DNA from 2 places in the Photobacterium sp. DNB23_23_1 genome. Region 2 is predicted to be linked to the other one. Evidence: predicted binding sites of a transcription regulator. Region 2 holds the regulator's gene; the other holds the start of a gene.

Region 1 (4,387 bases), on a different contig from region 2:
ACCCATGATTGTCATAATCCGATCTTGCGTGGCTTTGATGATTCCTTTCTAGCGCCGCATTCTCGCTATGCGGACTTCTCGCCAGAGTATCTGGCAGAACATACTGATCTTGATATTCTAGCTACCTCGGATCAGGCTGGGGTATACCTGGCGGCAACCAAAGACAAGCGAAATGTCTTTGTAACCGGTCATCCTGAATATGATGTCGATACTTTACACAATGAGTATACGCGGGATGTTGGTGAAGGAATGGAGCCACAGGTGCCAGTTAATTACTACCCTGATAACAATCCGGAAAACCCGCCAATCGGCAGTTGGCGTAGCCATGGTCATTTGTTGTTTTCTAACTGGCTGAATTATTGTGTTTACCAGCAAACACCTTACGACTTGGATAAGTTTTCTGAAGCTAATTTCACTAAGGGTGAATAGCCCCTTTGGTGAGATAAAAAAGACCTGCATCTGCAGGTCTTCTTTATATAGCTGACCCAGCCGAGAACACATTAGGTGTTGTTTTCAGCTTCCCAGTGCTTGGCCTTGTGGATCAGGGAGGTGATTGTTGAGCCTTGGATCAGAATCGAGAACACTACCACCGAATAGGTCATGACCAGCATAATTTCCCGGACATCGATATTCTTATCCGGGATCACCATCACCCCGGCGGGGATAGCCATGGCCATAGCAAGGGCCAAGCCGCCTCGTAACCCACCCCAAGTCAGGATTTTAACCGACATCGGGTTATAGTCTCGGTATCGCTGGAAACCGAGATAAGAGAGCTTGACGCTGAGGAAGCGGCTCAAGAGGACCAATGGAACGGCAATCACCATCAGTACCCAGTCTTCTTGGTGGAAACTGAACTGCAGCATACTCATACCAATCAAAAGGAATAGCACCCCATTGAGGAACTCATCGACCAGCTCCCAAAAGTGGTCGAGATGATCTTCACTCTCTTTGGAAAAGCCGATATAGCGGGTCCAGTTACCAATCATGATCCCTGATACCACCATTGCCAGCGGGCCAGAGACATGGATGACATCAGCAAAGACATAGCCTGCCGTTGGTATTCCCAGGGTCAGCAGCAGTTCCATAGAGTGGTCATTGGTTGAACTGATTAGGTAATGGAAAATCAGACCAAGAGCAAAGCCGTAGGCAATACCGCCAATGGCTTCCTGTAGGAACAATTGGCCAACACCTAGTATAGTAGGGGCTTCGTTACCAAAAGCGATGGTAAACAGGGTAACGAAAATGACAAGGCCAAAGCCGTCATTGAATAAAGATTCGCCCTCAATTTGGGTAGAAATCCGTTTTGGTGCATCGAGTTTTTTTACTATAGCGAGGACCGCTATCGGGTCAGTAGGAGAGATCAGTGAGCCGAAGATGAGGCAATAGATCAGGTCGAGCTGGATACCGATAGCCTGACAAATGCCCCATAAAGCAAAACCGATAAAAAAGGTCGAGAACAAGGTCGCCGCCAGTGCCAGTGTGGTGATTTCCCACTTTTGGTCTTCAAGGTGAGGCAGTTTGATCCCCAAGCCGCCAGCAAAGAGCAAGAACCCCAAAATCCCTTTGAGCAAGAAGTTTTCAAAGTTGATCTCGCCAAGTTGGCTTGCAGCAATATTTTCAAGATAGAACCAGCCATTATGTCCGGCAACAATAATGCCTAGAGATAGCATCAATGCTCCCGCGGTAATGGCGATAGTGGTCTGCATTTTTCCTATTTTGCTGTTTATAAAAGCGATAAGCATAGCTGCTGCCGCTAGGAAACAGAGGGTGCTGTAAACTGACATCCCATGACCTCGATGGTGATTTAAAGTAAAGCTGAAAATTGTGTCAAAATATAAATCTATCACTGCTCGATAGCTATCACTAATTTCTTTCAATGAGTTAAAATTTAATCAATGAAAAGCCCTTTAGACGTCTAGATTTCCATTGTTGCTATGGTAGGATGTGAACTAGCTGTAACATTAGATAAGGAAGTAAAGTGGTGTTGATGGGCAAGGATTTATTAAATAAGCGCTTGGCAGAGCAGATCCTGATCATTGATGGTGGCATGGGCACCATGATCCAGGACTATAAGCTGGAAGAGCAAGATTATCGCGGTGAGCGTTTTGCCGATTGGCACATGGATCTCAAGGGCAATAACGACTTACTGGTACTGACACAGCCGCAATTGATCAAAGATATTCACGTAGCTTATCTTGAGGCCGGTGCTGATATCTTAGAGACTAACACCTTCAACGCAACCACGATCGCGATGGCTGATTACGAGATGGAAGCGTTGAGTGGTGAGATTAATCTTGAGGCAGCCAAACTCGCTCGCCAAGTCGCTGACGAGTGGACGGCAAAGACGCCGGATAAACCGCGTTTTGTTGCTGGCGTACTTGGCCCGACTAACCGTACCTGTTCTATCTCACCGGATGTGAACGACCCCGGCTACCGAAATGTTACCTTTGATCAGCTTGTTGAGGCTTACGCCGAGTCAACGCGTGCGTTGATCAAAGGCGGAGCCGATATCATCCTTATCGAAACTATTTTCGATACTCTTAATGCTAAAGCCTGTGCATTTGCGGTGGATACTGTTTTTGACGAAGATGGTTGTTCGCTGCCGGTCATGATTTCTGGCACCATCACCGATGCTTCTGGTCGGACTCTTTCGGGCCAAACAACAGAAGCTTTCTACCATTCTCTTCGTCATGTCAAACCAATCTCGTTTGGTTTGAACTGTGCACTTGGGCCTGATGAGCTCCGCCAGTATGTTGAAGAACTGTCACGCATCTCCGAATGTGCGGTATCTGCCCATCCGAATGCCGGCCTACCAAACGCGTTTGGCGAATATGATTTGTCCCCGGAAGAGATGGCCGAGCATATTAAAGAGTGGGCGCAGAGTGGCTTCCTTAATTTGGTCGGAGGATGTTGTGGTACCACGCCGGAGCATATCCGCCAGATGGCCGAAGCTGTGGCAAAGGTGAGCCCTCGCGCATTACCAGAATTATCGGTTAGTTGCCGACTATCTGGCCTTGAACCTTTGATCATCGAGAAGGATACCTTGTTTGTTAATGTTGGAGAGCGAACTAATGTTACCGGCTCGGCAAGATTCAAACGCCTGATCAAAGAAGAGTTGTATGACGAGGCGCTGGATGTCGCCCGTCAGCAGGTCGAAAACGGCGCTCAGATCATCGATATCAACATGGATGAAGGGATGCTGGATGCTGAGGCGTGCATGGTTCGATTCCTCAACCTATGTGCTTCTGAGCCGGAAATATCAAAAGTTCCTATCATGGTCGACTCCTCTAAGTGGGAAGTGATCGAAGCTGGCCTGAAGTGCATTCAGGGCAAGGGAATTGTTAACTCTATCTCGCTCAAGGAAGGCAAAGAGAAGTTTGTTGAGCAGGCCAAGCTGATCCGCCGCTACGGCGCTGCTGTGATTGTGATGGCGTTTGATGAAGTCGGGCAGGCTGATACCAGAGAGCGCAAGCTGGAAATTTGTACCAATGCCTACCGGATATTAGTTGATGAGGTCGGCTTCCCGCCGGAAGATATCATCTTTGACCCGAATATCTTTGCCGTTGCGACCGGTATTGATGAGCACAATAACTATGCGGTGGACTTCATTGAAGCTGTCGCCGATATCAAGCGTGATTTGCCCCATGCGATGATCTCTGGTGGCGTGTCCAATGTCTCTTTCTCGTTCCGTGGTAATAACTATGTGCGTGAGGCTATCCATGCTGTTTTCCTTTATCACTGCTTCAAGCATGGTATGGATATGGGGATCGTCAACGCAGGTCAACTTGAAGTCTATGACAACGTTCCAGAAAAATTGCGTGAGGCCGTCGAAGATGTGGTGCTGAACCGACGTGATGACTCGACGGAACGCTTGTTGGACATTGCTGCTGAATATGCCAATAAAGGCGTCGGTAAAGAAGAAGATGCCTCTGCCTTGGAATGGCGCACCTGGCCGGTAGAAAAACGACTTGAGCATGCGTTGGTCAAAGGCATCACCGAGTTTATTGTCGAAGACACCGAAGAAGCGCGGGTGAATGCATCCAAGCCGTTGGAGGTCATTGAAGGACCGTTGATGGACGGTATGAACGTGGTTGGTGACTTGTTCGGTGAAGGCAAGATGTTCCTGCCGCAGGTGGTGAAATCTGCCCGTGTCATGAAACAAGCCGTTGGCCACCTCGAGCCATATATCAATGCTGAGAAGCAGGCCGGAAGTACTAACGGCAAGATCCTGCTGGCAACGGTAAAAGGCGATGTTCATGATATTGGTAAAAATATTGTAGGTGTTGTACTTCAGTGTAATAACTACGAGATCATCGATCTGGGTGTGATGGTATCGTGTGAAAAGATCCTCAAGGTCGCCAAGGAAGAAAATGTCGATATCATTGGC
Region 2 (4,387 bases):
GGAGAGCGACACGGCCTTACTTTTGAGGTTATCCCATGAAACAAGGTATTCACCCAGAGTACACTGCAGTAAACGCTCGTTGTTCTTGCGGCAACACTTTCGTATTTAACTCTACTATGGGTAAAGACATCAACCTAGATGTATGCGACAAGTGTCACCCTTTCTACACTGGTAAGCAGCGTCAGGTTAGCTCTGGTGGCCGTATCGACAAATTCAACAAGCGTTTCGGTGCGCTTTCTAGCAAGTAATTGCCAGATGAATGTCGAAAAAGGGGATGCGCAAGCATCCCTTTTTTTTATGTCCATTTTTTCTACCGTAGTTTTGCCAGCCCTATTCCCTATTAGCATCTTGTTGCCTTCAAAGTTGGCAATTCCATCTTCTAGCCATCGCCTAATACGCTATATTCCCCACCCACCTCGGCGACTCACTCTGGGAATCATTGGATCGACCAGATGTTCGGTGCTAGGATTTTGTGCTGCCATAGAATATGATCTATGTCCAAAATCTAAAATAAAGTCACCCAAGTCAGGATTTCGAACACTATGTCTGAAGATTTTCGCCAACAGGCCCTTCACTACCATGCTTACCCTGTACCAGGAAAAATTGCCGTTGAGCTCACCAAGCCGGCCAATACCGTCGAAGACCTGGCGCTAGCCTACAGCCCGGGTGTGGCTGAGCCAGTGCGTGAAATTGCGCAAAACGCAGAGAATGTCTACAAGTACACCGGTAAAGGCAACATGGTCGCGGTGATCACCAATGGTACCGCTATCCTTGGCTTGGGTAACTTAGGCCCATTGGCGTCAAAACCTGTTATGGAAGGTAAAGCACTGCTGTTCAAACGCTTTGCAGGCCTGGACTCGATAGACATCGAAGTGAAGCACCGTACTATCGATGAGTTTGTCGACACGGTGGCGAACATTGCCGATACGTTTGGTGGGATCAACCTAGAAGATATCAAGGCACCTGACTGTTTCGAAATCGAAAAGCGCCTGATTGAGCGTTGCCATGTACCTGTATTCCATGACGATCAGCACGGTACGGCGATTGTCACTGCAGCGGGTATGCTCAATGCACTAGAGCTGCAAGACAAGAAAATCAATGAAGCAGTGATTGTCTGTTTGGGGGCTGGTGCTGCGGCCGTAGCGTGTATGGAGTTGCTGATCAAGTGCGGCGCCCAGCGAGAGAAAATCTACATGCTTGACCGCAAGGGGGTGATCCACACCCGCCGTGATGATATTAACGAATACAAGCAGCTGTTTGCCAACAATACTGACAAGCGTACGCTAGAAGATGTGATTGAAGGTGCGGATATTTTTGTCGGCGTATCGGGCCCCGATCTGTTGGCGCCGGAATCACTGAAACTAATGGCCGACAAGCCAGTGGTATTTGCGTGTTCTAATCCCGACCCAGAAATCAAGCCTGAGCTGGCTCATGCCGTTCGTGATGATTTGATCATGGGTACTGGCCGTTCGGACTACCCAAACCAGGTAAACAATGTTATCTGTTTCCCGTTCATCTTCCGCGGGGCATTGGATGTTCGCGCGAGCGAAATCAATGACGAGATGAAGCTCGCTGCCGTTGATGCTATTCGCTCACTGGCAAAAGAGCCTGTACCGGCAGAAGTGGTTGCGGCGGCAGGTGCCGACAAGCTTGAATTTGGTACCGAATACATTATCCCTAAACCGATGGATCCACGCCTGTTGCCACGTGTTGCCAAGGCTGTAGCCCAAGCGGCGGTAGACTCGGGCGTTGCGCGAATCGATATGCCTGTTGGCTATATGGAAGTGAAGTAAATCCTCCAGGCTGTAGCGCATACAAAAAAACCAGCCATGTGGCTGGTTTTTTTATCGTCATAAAATGCTGGCATTATGCGTAGCAGTTTACTTGGATTCTTATTCGTTGATATCTTCGTATGTGATGCCCATTTCTTCCATTAGCGCTTTAGCTTCAGCGGGAAGGTCGTCCGGTCGGTCTTTACGGATATCATCGTCAGTTGGGAGTGGCTGGCCGGTATAGGCATGCAGGAAGGCCTCACACAGTAGTTCACTGTTGGTGGCATGGCGCAAGTTGTTGACTTGGCGACGAGTTCGTTCATCTGTCAGGATTTTCAGGACCTTCAATGGAATCGAAACTGTAATTTTTTTGACTTGCTCGTTTTTCTTACCATGTTCCGCGTAAGGGCTGATGTATTCGCCATTCCACTCTGCCATTTGTTACCTTCTCAGCGATATAAAAGTGATGAAATATAGTATGCCTGAATTTTAGCGGGATTTACTGCCATAAGCAAAGACATATAGACGTCTAGAAGTGTTGACGTCTTCACTAATTGTCGCTATGTTGTTGCATAAAAGTTATTCGGCAGGGCCGCCCTGACAAGGAAAGTAATAATGAGTGACAAGAAGCTAGCCACCGTCGCTGTTCGCACCGGCATCGAATCCGATACCCAGTATAATGCTGTGGTTCCCCCTCTCTATTTAACCTCGACCTATAGCTTCTCGCAACTAGGAGAGGTGCCGCAATATGATTATTCCCGTTCTGGCAACCCTACCCGCAATACGCTGGCCGATGCGCTGGCAGAGCTTGAGGGGGGCGCGGGCGCGGTCGTGACCAACTGTGGTACGGCGGCGATCAACTTGCTTGCCTCAGCATTGATTGGGCCGGAAGATTTGATCATAGCGCCGCATGATTGTTATGGCGGCACCTATCGCTTGTTCAATACCCGTGCGGCAAAGGGCGACTTTAAGGTTCGTTTTATTGACCAAACTGATCCGACTGCGGTCGCCCAAGCGTTGGCACTGCAGCCCAAGTTGATCTGGGTGGAAACCCCGTCAAACCCATTGTTACGTATTGTGGATGTGGCGGAGCTCTGTGCTGCAGCGAAACAAGCTGGGGCATTGGTGGCTGTCGACAATACTTTCCTGTCTCCGATCCTTCAGCAGCCTATTGCGTTGGGGGCCGATTTTGTTGTTCATTCAACCACCAAATATATTAACGGCCATTCGGATGTGGTCGGTGGCGTGTTGATTTCCAAGACTGAAGAGCATGCCGAAGAGATCGCTTGGTGGGCAAATTGTATCGGGGCGACTGGGGCGCCGTTCGATGCCTATATGACATTGCGGGGGTTGCGGACCCTGGCACCAAGAATGCGGATGCATGAAGAAAATAGCCGTCAGATCTTGGCATACCTGCAGCAACAGCCGCTGGTTGGCAATATTTACCACCCGAGCCAGCCTGAGCACCCGGGCCATGACATTGCGCTCAAGCAGCAAAAAGGGTTTGGGGCGATGCTGAGTTTCGAAATTGCCGGTGATATGGCGCAGCTGGAAGTGTTTGTAAAAACGCTCAACAGTTTCTCATTGGCTGAGTCACTAGGCGGAACGGAGAGCTTGATTTGTCACCCGGCGAGTATGACGCACCGTGCGATGTCGGATGAAGCCCAGGCCGAAGCGGGCTTGAAGCCGACCCTGTTGAGGCTCTCGGTTGGTCTGGAGGATCCAGACGATTTGATTGCTGATCTTGAGCAGGCTTTCAACAAAGCCGCGGAGGTGGCTTGAATGAGCGTTTCTCTTTCACGTCAATTGCATAAGTTCGGGGGCAGTAGCCTGGCTGATCCCGAGTGCTACCTGCGGGTAGCTGACATTTTGCGGGAATATTCGAACGATAATGACTTGGTGGTGGTGTCGGCAGCTGGCAAGACCACTAACAGCCTGATTGAATGGCTTGAACTGCTGGATAAGGACGGTCGCCAGGCCCATGAAGCTTTGCAGTCCTTGCGCAGTTACCAGCAGACATTGATCGAATCGTTGCTGGACGGAAAGGCGGCCGATGAGCTGCTGACTCAACTGCATCTTGAGCTGGGAGTCTTATCAAACCTGGCGGAAAAGCCTCGGGATGAAGCCGAGCAAGCCAAGGTGCTGGGCCATGGTGAGCAATGGTCAGCTCGTTTGTTGGCTGCCTTGTTGAGCAAGCAGCAACTGTCTGCGGTGAGTGTGGATTCGCGTTGTTTCCTACGTGCTGAGCGTTCTGCACAGCCGGAAGTTGATCGTGCCCTATCACGACCGCTGCTCAAGGAGCAGTTAGCCCAATATAGCCAGCAGCGGGTGGTGATCACCGGTTTCATGGCCCAGAATGGTGCTGGCGAAACCGTGTTGCTTGGGCGAAATGGTTCTGATTATTCGGCGACGGTGATTGGTGCGCTGGCCGATGTTGATCGCGTCACCATCTGGAGTGATGTTGCTGGGGTCTACAGTGCCGATCCTCGCAAGGTTGCCGATGCCTGCTTGTTGCCACTGTTACGTCTTGATGAGGCCAGTGAATTGGCCCGCTTGGCGGCGCCGGTACTGCATAGCCGTACTTTGCAGCCTGTCGCCCAAAGCGCGATTGATTT

Evidence for each region. The regulator MetJ, encoded in region 2, represses methionine synthesis genes. The targets are predictions, from matches to a motif close to TTAGACNTNTANANGTCTAA.
Region 1: metH (methionine synthase) is a predicted target of MetJ. The motif match lies at 1,908-1,927, and genes of this name have one in related genera.

Annotation. Positions count from the first base shown of each region.
Region 1 is NZ_JBNNXT010000009.1:1,407-5,793, forward strand. It holds gene metA (homoserine O-acetyltransferase MetA) at 1-429, shown strand, start outside; gene ACVA53_RS07855 (cation:proton antiporter) at 501-1,784, opposite strand; gene metH (methionine synthase) at 1,988-4,387, shown strand, end outside.
Region 2 is NZ_JBNNXT010000003.1:150,767-155,153, forward strand. It holds gene rpmE (50S ribosomal protein L31) at 36-248, shown strand; gene ACVA53_RS03640 (malic enzyme-like NAD(P)-binding protein) at 543-1,793, shown strand; gene metJ (met regulon transcriptional regulator MetJ) at 1,893-2,210, opposite strand; gene ACVA53_RS03650 (O-succinylhomoserine (thiol)-lyase) at 2,388-3,554, shown strand; gene ACVA53_RS03655 (bifunctional aspartate kinase/homoserine dehydrogenase II) at 3,555-4,387, shown strand, end outside.